2 regions of the Caulobacter sp. FW305-C-30-S16 genome follow, and region 2 is predicted to be linked to the other one. Evidence: predicted binding sites of a transcription regulator. Region 2 holds the regulator's gene; the other holds the start of a gene.

Region 1 (6,530 bases), on a different contig from region 2:
ATGACGCATGGCGCGGCGCATGATCCGGCGCAGCACATAGCCCCGGCCTTCGTTTGACGGGGTGATGCCGTCGGCGATCAGGAAGGACGAGGTGCGCAGGTGGTCGGCGATGACCCGGTGCGACGGCGCCTGGTCGCCCACGGCCTTGACGCCCGTGGCCTCCTCCGAGGCGGCGATCAGGGTGCGGAACAGGTCGACGTCGTAGTTGTCGTGCACGCCCTGCATCACCGCGGCGATGCGTTCCAGACCCATGCCCGTGTCGATCGAGGGCTTGGGCAGGTTCGTGCGCGTGCCGTCGGCGTGCTGCTCGAACTGCATGAAGACCAGGTTCCAGATCTCGATGAACCGGTCGCCGTCCTCTTCAGCGCTGCCCGGAGGCCCGCCCCAGACCTTGTCGCCATGGTCGAAGAAGATCTCCGAACAGGGGCCGCAGGGACCCGTGTCGCCCATCGACCAGAAGTTGTCGTTGGTCGCGATGCGGATGATCCGGTCGTCGGACAGGCCGGCGATCTTGCGCCACAGCGCCGCCGCCTCGTCGTCGGTGTGATAGACCGTGACCAGCAGCTTCTCTTTCGCCAGGCCGAAGTCGCGCGTCAGCAGGGTCCAGGCGTGTTCGATCGCCTGCTCCTTGAAGTAGTCGCCGAACGAGAAGTTGCCGAGCATCTCGAAGAAGGTGTGGTGGCGGGCGGTGTAGCCGACGTTGTCCAGGTCGTTGTGCTTGCCGCCGGCGCGCACGCACTTCTGCGAGGACACCGCACGCGGCGTCGGCGGCGTCTCCGCGCCGGTGAACATGTTCTTGAACGGCACCATGCCGGCGTTGACGAACAGCAGCGTCGGATCGTTCTGCGGCACCAGCGGGGCCGAGGCGGTCACGGCGTGCCCGTTGCTCCCGAAATAGTCCAGGAACGCGCTGCGGATATCGTTGAGACTCTTCATCGTTCGGCCAGGTCGCTGTCGGTCCGGGGCGCCGCCCCCTCGCCGGGATGGAATGGAACCGGCTCCTTAACCAACGGCCGCCCGCGCCACAAAGGAAAAGGCGCGCGAGAGGGGAATCCGCGACCGGCTGGACGGTCGTGAAGCAACCCTCTCCCGGAGGGAGAAGGAGGGCTAGGGGTCACGGCCTGGGTCGGCAGGGTTCGTAAGCCCGCATCCGTCGGCTACGCCGACACCTTCTTCCGCCGGGAGCAGGAAACGATCGGACGAAAAAGGACGCCCGGCGGTGGCGCCGGACGTCCTTCAATCGCGGTGCGCCCCGCGGGGCCACGCGGGCTGCGGGTGGGCGAACGCCCGGCGCGGAGAGGCGCGCCGCGAAAGCCTTCGCCCGGGGCTAGTCCTCGTCTTCGCCCTCGGTGGGACCGACGAGCAGTTCCTCCTCGATGATCTCGGACTTGCCGCGCACGGCGTCCTCGATCTGTTTGGCGATGTCGGGATTCTTCTTGAGGAACTCGCGGACATTGTCGCGGCCCTGGCCGATGCGCTGGTCGCCGAAGGAGAACCAGGAGCCCGACTTGTCGATCACACCGGCCTTGACGCCAAGGTCGATGATCTCGCCGAGCTTGGAGATGCCCTCGCCGTACATGATGTCGAACTCGACCTCGCGGAACGGCGGGGCGACCTTGTTCTTGACCACCTTCACCCGGACGTTGTTGCCGACGATCTCGTCGCGGATCTTGACCGAACCCGTGCGGCGGATGTCCAGGCGCACCGAGGCGTAAAACTTCAGGGCGTTGCCGCCCGTGGTCGTTTCCGGGCTGCCGTACATCACGCCGATCTTCATACGGATCTGGTTGATGAAGATGACCAGGGTGCCGGCCTTGGAGATGGAGGCGGTCAGCTTGCGCAGCGCCTGGCTCATCAGACGGGCCTGAAGGCCCGGCAGGCTGTCGCCCATCTCACCTTCGATTTCGGCGCGCGGCGTCAGGGCCGCGACCGAGTCGATGACGATCACGTCGACGGCGCCGGACCGCACCAGGGTGTCAGTGATCTCGAGCGCCTGCTCGCCGGTGTCCGGCTGGGACACCAGCAGGTCATCGAGATTGACGCCCAGCTTGCGCGCGTACTGCGGATCCAGGGCGTGCTCGGCGTCGACGAAGGCGGCGGTTCCGCCGGCCTTCTGGACCTCGGCCACGACATGCAGGGCCAGGGTCGTCTTGCCCGAGCTTTCCGGACCGTAGATCTCGACCACCCGCCCCTTGGGCAGACCGCCGATGCCCAGCGCGATGTCGAGCCCGAGCGAGCCGGTGGGCACCGCCTCGACCTCGATCTTGCTCTTGGAGCCCAGCCGCATCACCGAGCCCTTGCCGAAGGCCCGATCGATCTGCGTCAGCGCCGCTTCGAGCGCGCGCTGCTTGTCACCTTCGTCGCGTGTCACGAGTCTCAAAGCCGCCTGGTTCATGGGAGCCGTCCTTATTCCACGATTCTGCCGGGCCGCGTGGCCCACGGACAAACTTTGATCATGGTTTGTTCCGGTTGGCAATATGTTCTCATTGTTGCGCGCAGAAATTGTATTTCGTCCTGGCCGCCGGGTTTCCGGCCCGCCTCCTCAGATGTCCGCCGACCCGGGTCGCAAAACGTCACGCCATGACGCCGGCGGCAACCGGGCCTTAAGGCCGTCCGTGCAAACTGGGCGGGTTCCGGGGAGTCTTCGCCTTGTCCATCGCCGCCCGCCGCCTGCTCGGCCTCGCCTTCGCCAACGCCGACATGTTGCTCGAGATTGAGTCCGGCGGGGTCATTCTGCTCGCCCTTGGCGCTGCCCAGGCCACCCTGGGCGTGGATGAGGCCGGGCTGGTCGGGCGATCTGTGGGTGATCTGGTGGTCGAGGCCGACCGGCCGATGCTGGACGCGCTGATCGCCGGGCTGGACGACGGGGCCCGCCGCGCGCCGCTGGTGGTGCGCGTGGCCGGCCAGCCGGGCCGTGCGGTCGCCTTCACCGCCCGTCGCCTGCCTCAGAACGAAGGACGGATTTCCTGCGCCCTGCTGTCCGCCGCCGCACCGCCGGCCGCCGGGTCGAGCGCCAGTGACGGGCTGCTGAGCCGCGACGGCTTCGAGGCGATCACCAAGTCCCTGATGGACGCCGCCAAGGCCACTGGCCAGCAACTGGAACTCGCGATGGTCGAGATGAACGGCCTGACCGACGCCAGCGCCCTGCTGGGGCCCGAGGCCGGCGCCGCGCTGGAGAGACAGGTCGCCGGGGCCCTGCGCGCCGAGTCCCTGCAGGGCTCCGGCGCCGCCAAGGTCGGCGACGACCGGTTCGTGCTGCTGCGCGAGCAGGGCGAGAACCCCGCGACCATGATCAAGCGCCTGACCCGGGTGGTGGCCAGCTGCGCCGGCGGCCAGAGCCTGGGCGCCGCAGCCCACGCCGTGCCGATGGAGTCTGGCTCGCCCGCCCGCCTTGCCCGCGCGCTGCGCTACGCCCTGGACGACTTCATCGAACAGGGTCTGAAGGATGTGCCGCCGATCACCCTGAGCCAGGCCATGGACCGGTCCGTGCGTCGCACCCTGACCAAGGCCGGCGAGCTGGGCGCGGCGGTCAGCCAGCGCCGGTTCACCCTCGCCTACCAGCCGGTCGTCGATATCCAGACCGGGATCGCGCATCACCACGAGGCGCTGGTCCGGTTCGAGGACGGCGGCAGTCCGTTCACCATGGTTCGCATGGCCGAGGAGTTCGACCTGATCGAGGAGCTCGACCAGGCGGTGGTCGAGCAGGTGATCCGCCAGCTCAAGGGCGACCGCACGGGCAAGGTCCGTCTGGCGGCCAACATTTCCGGCCGGTCGATCGGCAGCGAGATTTTCGTCGCGGGACTGGAGCGGATGATCAAGGCCGACGCGCGGCTGAAGGACCGGCTGATCTTCGAGGTCACCGAGAGCGCCGCCATCGATGACCTCGACCTCGCCAACCGGCATATCCAGAGCCTGCGCGGCCTCGGCTGCAAGGTCTGCCTCGACGACTTCGGCGCCGGGGCCGCCTCGTTCGCCTATCTGCAGCGGCTCAGCGTCGATGTGGTCAAGATCGACGGCCGCTATGTGCGCGACCTGGCCAGCGACGGCCGGGACGGCGCGCTGGTGCGGCACCTGGTGCAGCTGTGCAAGGAACTCAAGGTCAAGACCGTCGCCGAGATGGTCGAGACGGTCGAGATCGAGGACGCCGCCCGCAAGGCCGGCGTCGACTTCGCCCAGGGCTGGCTTTACGGCCGCCCCGCCGATCGCCCCGAGCCGGCGATCGTGCGGGAAACGGCGCCGCCGGTCGCGGCCCGTCGCGCGGGACTGAAAGAGCAGTGGGGGTAGCGCTCCGGCTCACGCATAGTGGCGTGACGGCCGGAGGGGCGAATGAGTCGGAACGGAATACTGCTGCTGAGCAGCTGGGTGCTGATCGGGATGACGCTGGTCCATGCGCCGCCCGCGCTGACCGGGATCCTGACATTCCTGTTCGTCATGGTCGGCTGGATCGTCGCGCTGGCCGTCCACGAGTTCAGCCACGCCTTTGTCGCCTGGAAGGCCGGCGATCACACGGTCGAGGCGGCCGGCTATCTGGGGTTTGATCCGCTCAAGTACGCCGACGTCGCCACCAGCATCGTCTTCCCCGTCATTGTCCTGGCGATCGGCGGGATCGCCCTGCCCGGCGGCGCGGTCTACCTGCGGCCGGACCTGATGCGCAGCGCGGCCTGGCGATCGGCCGCCTCGCTGGCCGGACCGGTCGGCACGCTGCTGGTGCTGATCGTGCTGTCGATCCTGCTGGCCGTCGGACCGGCCAGCGGCTGGGGCGGTCCGCTGTGGCCGGCCGTGGCGCTGCTGGCGCTGTTCCAGGCGATGGCCTTCTTCTTCAACCTGTTGCCCGTGCCCGGGCTGGACGGCTACGGCGTGATCCGCCCGTTCCTGCCGCCGGACCTGCAGGCGAAGGTGGCGCCGGTGGAGAAGGTGGCGATCTTCATTCTGATCGCGGTCGTGTTCTTCGTGCCGGGCGTGGCCGAGGCGCTGTTCGACGCGGCCCTGTTCCTGACCAGCCTGCTGGGCGTCGACACCCGGCAGATCGGCCAGGGCTACGTCAACTTCCACTTCTGGGAGTCCGGCGGCGGCTGACGCCGCCGCCCCGACGCCTCAGTCCCTCGCGCGCGCGAAATAGCCGTCGACCACGCGCCGCCACTGATTGAAACGCACTCATGTCCCTGGTCATCAATTCCGTCTCAAAGGCCTTTGGCCGCTTCCCGGCGCTGACAGATGTGTCGCTGACCGCCAGACAGGGTGAGTTTCTCGCCCTTCTGGGTCCGTCGGGATCGGGCAAGACCACCCTGTTGCGGATCCTTGCCGGACTGGAAGTTCCCGACGGCGGCGGGGTCACTTTCGACGGCGAGGACCTCCTCGCCCTCTCGGCGCGTGAACGCCGGATCGGCATGGTCTTTCAGCACTACGCCCTGTTCCGGCACATGACGGTGGCCGACAACATCGCCTTTGGCCTGAGCGTGCGGCCCCGGGCCACGCGGCCTTCAAGGGCCGATATCGCCCGCCGGGTCGAGAACTTGCTGAAACTCGTCCAGCTTGAGGGTCACGAAACCCGCTACCCCTCGCAACTGTCCGGCGGCCAGCGTCAGCGGGTGGCCCTGGCGCGGGCGCTGGCCATTGAACCGCGGATGCTGTTGCTCGACGAGCCGTTCGGAGCGCTCGACGCCAAGGTCCGCCGCGAACTGAGGCGCTGGCTTCGCCGGGTGCATGACGAAACCGGCGTGACCACCGTGTTCGTGACCCATGACCAGGAGGAAGCGCTGGATCTCGCTGACCGGGTCGCGATCCTGAAGGGAGGTCGCCTGGTTCAGGTAGGCGAGCCCCAGGCCGTGTACAACGCACCTGCCGACGCCTTCATCTATGACTTCCTGGGCGGCGCCGTTCGGCTGCGCGGCCAAGTCACGGACGGCGTTCTCTCGATCGGCGACTGGCGGACGGCCGCACCGATCGATGCGCCGTCCGGTCCCGTCGATGTCTTCTTCCGCCAGGACCAGGCGGTCATCAACGCCGTTGAAGGCGAAGGTTTCCTGGCCGTCGTGAAAGGCGCGGCGCATCGGGGACCGGCCATCCGCCTCGACCTCGAAGCCATGGGCGAACCCATCGAACTTCTGTTGACGGCAAGCGAGGTCCCCGACGCCGCCAGACCGGGCGCAAGTCTGCGCATCGCGCCACGGCGGCTCGAGCTGTTCGCGACAGGCTGACGCCGTGGAGCCGCCGACGGCTACTTCGCGCTGGCGATGTAGCCGTCGATGACCTTTTCCAGAACGGTGAGCGGGACGCCGCCGGACAGCAGGCCCGTGTCGTGGAACTTGCGAATGTCGAACTTCCGACCGAGCGCCTTGCGGGCCTTGTCGCGCAGGCGGAGCCATTCGATCTTGCCGACCATGTAGCTGCAGGCCTGGCCCGGCCAGACGACGTAGCGTTCGATCTCGGTGATCGCGCTGGCCTCCTGGTCGCCGATGCTGTCGACATAGTATTTGACCGCCTGCTCGCGGCTCCAGCGCTTGTGGTGCATGCCGCTGTCGACCACCAGC
Region 2 (10,585 bases):
CGCCGGGGGAGAAGATCCGCATCTCCGGCGGCGGCCGCTGCAACTTCACCAACATCCACACCGGGCCGCAGGCCTTCCTGTCGAACAACCCGCGGTTCTGCCTCTCGGCGCTGCGGCGCTATACGCCGAAGGACTTCATCGCCGCCGTCGATGCGCGCGGCATCGCCTGGCATGAGAAGACCCTCGGCCAGCTCTTCTGCGACGGCTCCGCGGTCCAGATCATCACCATGCTCACTGACGCGATGGCGCAGGCCGGCGTGGAGTTGCGGCTCGGCGTGGGCGTGGAGCGTGTCGACCGGGCGGGCGAGGGCTTCGCCCTGACCCTGTCGGACGGCGGCCGCGTCGGCGCCGCCTCGCTGGTCGTTGCGACCGGCGGCAAGTCGATCCCGAAGATGGGCGCGACCGGCTGGGCCTACGATGTCGCCCGGCAGTTCGGGGTGGCCGTCATCGAGACCCGGCCCGCGCTCGTGCCCCTGACATTCGAGATCGGGCTGCTGGAGCAGTGGAAGCCGCTCTCGGGCGTCGCCCTCGATGCGGTCGTCGCCTGTGGCAAGACGAAGTTCGCCGAGGCCATGCTGTTCACCCATCGGGGGCTCAGCGGGCCTTCGATCCTGCAGATCTCGTCCTACTGGCGGGAGGGCCAGGAGATCGCGGTGACCATGGCGCCGGGCGTCGACGTCTTCGCCACGCTCAAGGCCGCCAAACAGACCAATCCGCGCCAGGCCGTGCATACCGCGCTGGGCGCCGTGCTGCCCGCCCGGCTGGCCCAGAAGCTGGCCGAGGAGGCCGGCGCGCGGGGCAACCTCGCCGACACCCCGGACGCCGTCCTGCGGGCGCTGGACACGGCGGTGAACGGCTGGCGGGTCAAGCCGGTGGGGTCGGAAGGCTACCGCACGGCCGAGGTGACGCTCGGCGGCGTGGACACCCACGCTCTGAACTCGACGACCATGGCGGCCAACGCCGTGCCGGGACTCTTTTTCATCGGCGAATGCGTCGACGTGACCGGCTGGCTCGGCGGCTACAATTTCCAGTGGGCCTGGTCCAGCGGCTGGGCGGCGGGGCAGGTGGTTTAGAGAGCGGGGACATGTACCGAAGGTACGTGTCCCCCAATCCAACAGGCCCTGAATCCCGATTGGGGGACACGTACCTTCGGTACATGTCCCCTTCGCCTACTTCAGCAGCTTCTGGCCTTCGTCCTTCAGGCGGCCGCCGATCTTGCCGGCCAGCAGGCCGAGGATGCCTGGCAGGACGACCTCCATCCGGACAGCGTCGGCCAGCACGTCCAGCGAGCCGGTGATGCTCTGGCCGCTGATCTGCGCGTCGAAGAGCAGCCGGTCCCCCTCCCAGCGCTGATCGATCTTCGCCGCGCCGCCGGGCAGCTTTGACGTCATCTCGGCGAACCCGGCCTCAAGCCGGCGGCGGGCCTCGGCGATGCCGAGTTGATGGGGAATGGAGACGGTGAGGGGCTTGGCCATGGCTCTACAACGAAGATCAGCGGGATTTGCTCCTGAGCGCCCGGCGGGCCGTTGTTCGGCCCCAAAGTCCGGTACAGGATCGGACAGGAGATAGAGGCAACCATGCGCCTGTTAAAGACCGTCAGCCTGTTCGCGGCCCTCGCCCTGTGCATTGGATCGGCCCGCGCCGCGCCGATCGAGGATCCCGAAGGGACGGTTGTCGACGCTTTCGTGGTCCAGGCCGTCGAGCCCGGACCGGCCTGGTGGCGGGTCTCCGATGGCGATTCCATCGTCTACATTCTTGGCGCGCCGGAGAGCCCCATGCCGCCGGGCGTGACCTGGGACAGGCGGACGGTCGAGCGCCGGCTGACCGGGGCGAACAGCCTGTTGATGGGGACATCGATGACGGCGGGCCTGCGCGATCTGCCCGCCCTGCTGAAGATCCGCGCCCAGTTGAAGTCGAAAACCCCGCTCGAGCCCGGCCTGTCGCCGGCGTTGCGCGCGCGGTTCGTGGCCGCGCGGACCCGTCTCGGCCAGCCGGCCAGCCGCTATGCCGGCTGGACCCCGCTGGTCGCCGGGGCGCTCGTCTATGGCGACAGCCGCGACCGCAAGAAGGGCTGGACCTATACCCGCGCGGCCGTGACCGCGGCGGCGAAGAAGCGGAAGGTGAAGGTGACCTATTCGGCGCAGTACAAGGCCGTGCCTTTCGCCCGCGCGGCGATCGCCGGTCTGACGCCGGCGATCCATCAGCAATGCCTTGAGAGTGCGCTGGAAGACATCGAAACGTCCGAGGCGCGGGTGCGCGCGTCAGCTGCCGGATGGGCCCGTGGCGATGTCGCCCTGGCCCTGACCGCGCCGCGCAACTTCGACGGCTGTCTGCTCCTGCTGTCGGGCGGCGCGGAGCTGTGGCGGCGTCAGTCCCGCGACGACGCGGCCGCCATCGCGACGGCGCTGAAGAAGCCGGGCAAGGCCGTGGCGGTCATCGGACTGCGCCGCCTGCTGGCGGAAGACGGCGTCCTCGAACAGCTGCGGGACAAGGGCTTTGATGTCGCGGGGCCGGGTGAGGCGCTGCCGTAGAGGGGACATGTACCGAAGGTACGTGTCCCCTAATCAAGATTCAGCGCTGGCTCCATTGGGGGACACGTACCTTCGGTACATGTCCCCGCGTTCTCAGCCGCGCTTGTCGATCGGCGTGTAGTCGCGGAACGTCGCGCCGGTGTAGAGCTGGCGCGGACGGCCGATCTTGCGGCCGGGATCCTCGAACATTTCCTTCCACTGGCTGATCCAGCCGACGGTGCGGGCCAGCGCGAACAGCACGGTGAACATGTTGGTCGGGAAGCCCATCGCCCGCAGGGTGATGCCGGAATAGAAATCGATGTTCGGGTAGAGCTTGCGGTCGATGAAGTAGGGATCGCTGAGGGCGATCTTCTCCAGCTCCATGGCCACTTCCAGCAGCGGGTCGTTGACGCCCAGCTCGCCGAGCACCTCGTGGCAGGTCTTCTGCATGACCTTCGCCCGGGGATCGAAGTTCTTGTACACGCGGTGGCCGAAGCCCATCAGCTTGTACTTGCGGTCCTTCACGCCCTGGATGAACTCGGGGATCTTGTCGACCGTCCCGATCTGTTCGAGCATTTCCAGCGCTTCCTGGTTGGCCCCGCCGTGCGACGGGCCCCAGAGGCAGGCGATGCCGGCGGCGATGCAGGCGAACGGGTGCGCGCCCGACGAGCCGGCCAGACGCACCGTCGAGGTCGAAGCGTTCTGCTCGTGGTCCGCATGCAGGATGAAGATCCGGTCCATGGCCCGGGTCAGGATCGGGTTGGGCTTGTAGTCTTCCGCCGGCACGGCGAAGCACATGCGCAGGAAGTTCTCCGCGTAGGTCAGGTCGTTGCGCGGGCTGATGAACGGCTGGCCGATCGTGTATTTGAACGCGCGCGCCGCGATGGTCGGCATCTTGGCGATCAGACGGTGGGCCGAGATCTCGCGCTCGATGGGATCGTCGACGTTGATGCTGTCGGCATAGAAGGCCGACAGGGCGCCGACCGCGCCGGTCATCACCGCCATCGGGTGGGCGTCGCGACGGAAGCCTTCGAAGAAGCGGTCGAACTGCGCGTGCAGCATCGTGTGGCGCGTGATCGTCGTCTCGAACTTCTCACGCTCGGCAGCCGACGGGAGCTCGCCGTGCAGGAGCAGGTAGCTGACTTCCAGGAAGCTCGACTTCTCGGCCAGCTGGTCGATCGGATAGCCGCGGTGCAGCAGGACACCGGCGTCACCGTCGATGAAGGTGATCTTGCTCTCGCAGGACGCCGTCGAGGTGAAACCCGGATCAAACGTGAAGGTGTCGGAGTCCGCGTACCACTTGCGAACGTCGACCACGTCGGGGCCCGTCGTTCCGCGGATGATCGGCAGCTCGAAGCTCTGGGTCCCGATCGTCAGCATCGCCTTATCGGTCATGCCTGAGTCCTCTTGAAAACACACATAGGCCCGAACGGGCGTTTGAGGTCGTTATAACGGTTCACGCGTCAGGCGAAAGCGCATCGTCAAGCCGCGCCAGACTCTCCTCGCGACCGAGCGCGGAAAGCGTGCGGCCGAGGTCGGGCGATGCCGCTCCACCGGTCAGGATCGCCCGCAGGGCGGGCCCGAACTTGCCGAAGCCGACGGCCTCGGATTCGGCGAACGCCTTCAACAGCGCCTCGAGCGCCCCGGCGCTCCAGTCGTTGGCGGCCGCCAGCACGACCCGCAGCCGCGACAGGCGCGCGCGGGTCTCGTCGGTCAATTGGCCGCGGGCCTTGTCGTCGAGCACGATCGGCCGGGCGCGGAACAGGAAGGTCAGCTGATCGGCCAGCTCGACGATGGTCTTGGCCCGCTCCTTGACCAGCGGGATGGCCCGCAGGGCGTGCGCCTTGCGGGCGGCGTCGAGCGGATCGCCCCGTGTGACGAAGACATCGGCGACCAGATCGGCCAGCCGGGCGTCATCGGCCAGCCGGATGTAGTGGGCGTTGACGTAGTTCAGCTTGTCCCAGTCGAGCCGCGACGCGCCCTTGTTGGCGTCGGCGATGTCGAACCAGGCGATGGCCTCGGCGTCGCTGAACAGTTCGTCGTCGCCGTGGCTCCAGCCCAGGCGGGCCAGGTAGTTGCGCATCGCTTCGGGCAGATAGCCCAGGCTGGCGAAATCGGTCACCGCCGTGGCGCCGTGGCGCTTGGACAGCTTGGCGCCGTCCTCGCCATGGATCAGCGGGATATGGGCGAAGGCGGGAACCACCCAGCCCATCGCCTGGTAGATCAGGCACTGGCGGGCGGCGTTGTTCAGATGGTCGTCGCCGCGGATGATGTGGGTGACGTCCATGTCGTGGTCATCGACCACCACGGCGAGGTTGTAGGTCGGCGCGCCGTCCGAGCGCAGCAGGACCAGATCGTCCAGATCCCGGTTGCGGAACGTGACCGCGCCCTGGACCAGGTCGCTGACCACGGTGTCGCCGTTCTTCGGGCCGCGGAAACGGATGGCATGCGGCCGGGCCAGGTCCTCAGGCGAGGGGTCCTTGTCGCGCCAGGGCGAGCGCAGGGCGTGGCCGGCGGCCTGGGCCTTCTCGCGGGCGGCGGTGAGCTCGTCGCCGGACAGCCAGCAGCGGTAGGCCTTGCCGGCCTCGAGCAGCTCCAGGACCACGGCGCGGTGCCGGTCGGCGCGGGCGGCCTGGAACACCGGCTCGCCGTCGAACGGCAGGCCCAGCCAGGCAAGTCCGTCGAAGATCACCTGCACGGCCGCCTCGGTCGAGCGCTCACGATCGGTGTCCTCGACACGCAAAAGGAAGCGACCACCCGTGTGTTTCGCGTATAGGTAGTTGAACAGGGCGGTGCGCGCCGTGCCGATGTGCATGGAGCCGGTCGGCGAGGGGGCGATTCGGGTGACGACGGGCCTGGAGTCGGACATCTCGGGAGGGTCTGGAAGGTCGGGGGCGCCTCTTAGCATGGTCGCTCGCGCCGCTCATAGCCTTGCCGGCCTGCACGCTGAATTCGCCGCACAGGCGAGCCGCTGGACGCTCTGGACGCCGGTGGCGTTCGGCCTGGGCGGGGCCGGATATATGACCCTGAGGGTCGAGCCGCCCCTGTGGCTGGCGATGCTCCTGGCGGTCGCGGCGGTCGCCGCCGCCTGGGCGGCCCGACGCTGGCGCGGAGACGGCCTGATCGTGGTCGCCGCCGTCCTGGCGGCCTTCGCCGCGACCGGGCTGCTGGGGGCCAAGCTCCGGTCGGACCTGGTCGCGGGGCCGATCGCGCCGCCGGCCGACACGCCACGCTGGATTGAGGGCTGGGTCGTCGATGTGCCCAGCCGGGGCGCCGGCGGCATGCGCGTGCTGGTCGCGCCGGAGTGGGTCTCGGGCCTCGCGCCGGAAGAGACGCCGGTGCGGGTGCGGGTCACGTTGCGCGAGGGAATAGCGCCGTCGCCGCCGGGCTCGGCGATCCGCCTGCGGGCGATGATCGGGCCGCCGCCCGACCCGGCCAGTCCGGGCGCCTACGACTTCGCCCGCGATGCCTGGTTCGACCGCGTCGGGGGTGTCGGCTTCTCGCTCGGTGCGCCGGAGGCGGCCGCCCTGTCGCGCCCGCCCTGGCGTCTGAGGATGACCATGGCCATCAACGCGGCGCGCTGGCGGCTGGCGGAGCGGATCGTCGCGCGGATGGGCGAGGCCAGCGGCGGCATCGGCGCGGCGATGGTCACCGGACACGAGGCCTGGATCACGCCACAGCAGACAGAGGACATGCGCGCCTCGGGCCTGGCGCATATCCTGTCGATCTCGGGCCTGCATATGGCCATCGTCGGAGGCTTCGTCTTCGCGGCGGTGCGGTTGCTGGTCGCGCTCTGGCCGTGGCTGGCGTTGAGAGTGTCGGGCAAGAAGGTCGCGGCTTCGGCCGGCCTTCTGGCGGTCGCGACCTATCTGGTGGTGTCGGGCGCTCCGCCGCCGGCCGAGCGCGCGGCGATCACCGCCTCGGTCGCCTTCGCCGCCATCCTGTTCGACCGCCAGGCGATCAGCCTGCGCACGCTGGCGGTGGCCGCGTTGATCATCCTGGCGCTGCAGCCCGAAGCTGCCGCCGCGCCCGGCTTCCAGATGTCGTTCGCCGCGACCACGGCGCTGGTGGCCCTGGCCGAGGCCTGGCCCAGACCGGTGCGGGAGATCTCGACGCCCTGGTGGATCCGCGGGCCGCAGGCGGTCGTGGTCTGGGTGCTTGCGGCGCTGGCGGCCAGCTTCGTGGCGGGTCTGGCGACGGGGCCGTTCGCGATGCACCACTTCAACCGTATGGCCAGCTATGGCCTGTTCGCCAATCTGCTGGTCTCGCCACTGTCGAGCTTCGTCATCATGCCGTTCCTCGCGCTCGGCGGCGCGCTGGAGTCGCTCGGCCTCGGCGGTCCGTTCCTGTGGGTGGCGGGGCAGGGGATCGATGCGATGGTCGGCGTCGCCCACGCGACCGCTGTGCAGCCCGGAGCCCAGATGGTCATCGCCAGCGCGCCCGGCGCAGCTTTGCCGACCGCGTTCCTTGGCATCATGCTGCTGTGTCTGTGGAAGGGCCGTCTGCGCTGGCTCGGCGCGCCGCTGGCGATGGCGGTGCTGATCTGGCCCCGGCCCGAGCCGCCGGACGTCTGGATCGCCTCTGACGGGGCTGCCGTGGCGGTTCGGCAGGGACGGGACGCCATCCTGCTGCGGCCGGAGGCCCGCCGCTTCGCCGCCGACCTCTGGGCGCGCAGGCGTGGCCTTGCGATCAGCGCGGATCCGGAGAGGGCGCGGGACGGCCTGTTCGCCTGCGATCGTTTCGCCTGTCGTCCGGGCACGGGCGCCGACCTGGCCTTCTGGTCGGGCAAGAGGCCGCCGAGGCGGACTGTTTATGATCAGCTTTGCGCGCCCGGCCGACTGGTGATCCTGCGCTCGGATCCGCACGGCCGCGGCTGTGAGGATGCGTTCCTGCTATCCGCGCGCGACTTCGCCCAGGGCGGCTCGGCGGAGCTGTGGCGGACGCCGGGCGGATGGCGGGTCAGGTGGGCGAACGACTTGAGGGGAAGGCGGCCGTGGACGGGGTAGAACCCACGACTAGCCGTGACGCGGAAATCGGCATTGCGGCAGTGACTGGGTCGCCTTCACAACAATCCTCCCGAGCTTCGCTGGGGAGGGGGACCACGCGGAGCCTGGTGGAGGGGATTCCGTGCACCGACTCCCCCTCAGTCACGCTACGCGTGACAGCTTCCCACAAGGGTGGGGAGCATCGCCTACGGGTCTAGTGATACTTGCGGATCAGCCCGACGAGCTTGCCCTGGACCTCGACCTGGTCGGGGCCGTAGACGCGGGTCTGGTACTTCGGGTTGGCCGCTTCCAGCGCGATGCTGGCGCCCTTGCGGCGCAGGCGCTTGAGCGTGGCTTCCTCGCCCATCACCAGCGCCACGACGATCTCGCCGCTGTGGGCCGTGTCGGTCTTGCGGATCAGCACGAAGTCGCCGTCGAGGATCCCGGCCTCGATCATCGAGTCGCCCTGCACCTCGAGCACATAGTGTTCGCCGGCGCCGAGCATGCTCTCGGAGACCAGCATCTTCTCGCGCTCGACCTGCAGCGCCTCGATCGGCGAGCCGGCGGCGATGCGGCCGAGCAGGGGAATCTCGCGGACATCGTTGGCGATGATCGGCGCCGACGAAGCGCTCGGCTTGTCGCCGGTCACGACTTGCGGCTTGAAGGCCTGCCGACCGCCGGACGGGGCGGAGGTTGTCGCCTGCTGCGGCAGCTTGGTGACTTCAAGCGCGCGCGCCCGGTGCGGCAGGCGGCGCAGGAAGCCGCGTTCCTCCAGCGCCGTGATCAGGCGGTGGATGCCTGACTTGGAGGCCAGATCGAGCGCCTCCTTCATCTCGTCAAACGAAGGCGAAACGCCGCTCTCCTTGATCCGCTCGTGAATGAACATGAGCAGTTCGTGCTGTTTGCGAGTGAGCATCTGCCGGGCCTCGTCACCGAATCTGTCGCGGAACAAACCGCTAACAACTGTCGATGTTCTCTAGGCGTTCTTGGTTTCTGTCAAGTTAACGGCCCTGGGAGGCTCAGGGAGCTCACGAAAAAGCGAGGGAACACGGGCGCTTGCTGGTCGTTTCGACGACGTAGCAAGCCCGCGAGAGACCATGTCGTTCACCGAACTGCAGACCCCGATTCCGATGACTGTCGAGGGCAAGGGCCCCGGGCAGGCGATCGCCGTGATCGACTACGGGCCCGAGCATCACCTGATCTGGGTCGTCGCCCTCGACGACAGCGGCGAGATCTGGAGCACGCCCAATCCAAAGGTGCGGATGCAGTCCAACTGGACCATGGGCCGGAAGGTGCGGCCTGGCGGGGACGTGGAATCGCTACGGCCCGCGGCGGTGAGGGGCTAAGCGCCCAGCAACGCCCTTGTCGCTGCTTCCACATCCGCCTGGCGCATCAGGCTCTCGCCGACCAGCATCGCCTTCGCTCCGGAGCCTTCCAGTCGCGCGGCGTCTGCGGCGGTGAAGATGCCGCTTTCAGTGACCAGCAGCGCGCCGGCCGGCGCCCGGTCGGCGAGGCGTTCGGTGATGGCCAGATCGACCGTGAAGGTCTTCAGATCGCGGTTGTTCACGCCTACCAGCGTCGCGCCGAGTGCTCCGGCGCGGTCCATCTCGGCCTCGTCATGCACCTCGACCAGCGCGTCCATGCCGTAGCGGGCGGCCTCGGCCATCAGGTCGGCGGCGAGCGCGTCGTCGATCATCGCCAGGATGACGAGGATGGCGTCGGCGCCGAGCGCGCGGGACTCGGCGACCTGCCAGGGGTCGACGAGGAAGTCCTTGCGAATACAGGGCAGGGCGGTGGCGGCGCGGGCCACGACCAGATAGCCGTCCGCGCCCTGGAAGCTCGGCCCGTCGGTCAGGACCGACAGGCAGGCCGCGCCCCCGGCTTCATAGGCGCGGGCCAGCGCGGGGGGATCGAAGTCCGCCCGGATCAGGCCCTTGGACGGGCTCGCCTTCTTGATCTCTGCGATCAGGGACAGGCGGCCGGGCGCGTGATGACGTTCGAGGGCGGCCTTGAACCCGCGCGGAGCGTCGGCGCCCCGTGCAGCCGCCTCGACCTCGGCGAGCGACCGCGCGGGCTTCCGTTCGGCCACTTCATCGCGCTTGTAGGCGGCGATCCTCGCCAGAATGTCGGTCACGCGGTCACCGCGATCAGGGTCTCCAGCGCCTTCAGCGCCCGGCCGTCGTCGATCACCTTCCGAGCCAACTCGACGCCCTCGCGAAGGGTTTCGACCGTGTCGGCGACGAGGAAGGCGGCGGCGGTATTCAGCAGCACGATGTCGCGATAGGCGCCGGTCTGGCCGTTCAGCAGGTCGCGCAGCGCCGCGGCGTTGAACTCGGGGTCTCCGCCGGTGAGGTCCGCGAGCGAACCGCGATGCAATCCAACGGCTTCCGGCGTAATCTGAAACAGGCGGACGCCGCCGTCGCGCCATTCGGCGACCTCGGTCTCGCCGGTGATGGTCAGCTCGTCCATGCCCTGGCCGTGCACTGACCAGGCGCGGGTCGCGCCGAGCGCGCCGAGCGCGTGGGCGATCGGCTCAACGAAGCGCGGCGCCGAGACGCCGACCACCTGGCGCCTGGCGCCGGCTGGATTGGTCAATGGGCCCAACAGATTGAAAATCGTACGGAAACCAAGCTGCTGCCGGATCGGCGAGACGTGCTTCATCGCCCCGTGGTGCGCCTGGGCGAACAGGAAGCAGATGCCGGCCTCGTCCAGCGCCTTGCGCTGCTTGTCGAGACCGGGGTCGATATTGACGCCCAGCGCCGCCAGCACGTCGGCGGTGCCGGACTTGCTGGTGATCGCCCGATTGCCGTGCTTGGCGACCTTCAGTCCGCCGCCCGCCGCCACGAACCCGACGGCCGTGGAGATGTTCAGCGTATGCAGGCCGTCGCCGCCGGTGCCGCAGACGTCGACCGTTTCGTAGGGCAGATCCAGATGCACCGCGGCGCGGCGCATGGCGCGTGCGCAGGCGACGATTTCGCCGACGGTCTCGCCGCGCAGCCGGATTGCGGTGACCGCCGCCGCCACCTGGGCGGGGGTGGGTTCGCCGCGCAGGCAGGCGCCGAAGAACGCCTCGGCGTCCTCTTCCGACAG

The links. Region 2 encodes LexA, which represses DNA repair genes until DNA is damaged. Its sites were predicted from a motif close to ATGTTCNCNANNTGTTCT; they were not measured.
Region 1: a site for LexA is predicted at 2,467-2,484, ahead of recA (recombinase RecA). Genes of this name have one in related genera too.

What each region holds. Positions count from the first base shown of each region.
Region 1 covers NZ_JBYSYH010000004.1:298,295-304,824, forward strand. The annotation lists gene alaS (alanine--tRNA ligase) at 1-936, opposite strand, end outside; gene recA (recombinase RecA) at 1,328-2,395, opposite strand; gene AC3WJT_RS16125 (EAL domain-containing protein) at 2,650-4,284, shown strand; gene AC3WJT_RS16130 (site-2 protease family protein) at 4,327-5,076, shown strand; gene AC3WJT_RS16135 (sulfate/molybdate ABC transporter ATP-binding protein) at 5,157-6,197, shown strand; gene AC3WJT_RS16140 (DUF885 domain-containing protein) at 6,218-6,530, opposite strand, start outside.
Region 2 covers NZ_JBYSYH010000003.1:329,048-339,632, reverse strand. The annotation lists gene AC3WJT_RS13715 (BaiN/RdsA family NAD(P)/FAD-dependent oxidoreductase) at 1-1,073, shown strand, start outside; gene AC3WJT_RS13710 (polyhydroxyalkanoic acid system family protein) at 1,170-1,475, opposite strand; gene AC3WJT_RS13705 (TraB/GumN family protein) at 1,578-2,531, shown strand; gene gltA (citrate synthase) at 2,625-3,905, opposite strand; gene gltX (glutamate--tRNA ligase) at 3,967-5,379, opposite strand; gene AC3WJT_RS13690 (ComEC/Rec2 family competence protein) at 5,417-7,516, shown strand; gene lexA (transcriptional repressor LexA) at 7,710-8,411, opposite strand; gene AC3WJT_RS13680 (hypothetical protein) at 8,593-8,841, shown strand; gene trpC (indole-3-glycerol phosphate synthase TrpC) at 8,838-9,629, opposite strand; gene trpD (anthranilate phosphoribosyltransferase) at 9,626-10,585, opposite strand, start outside.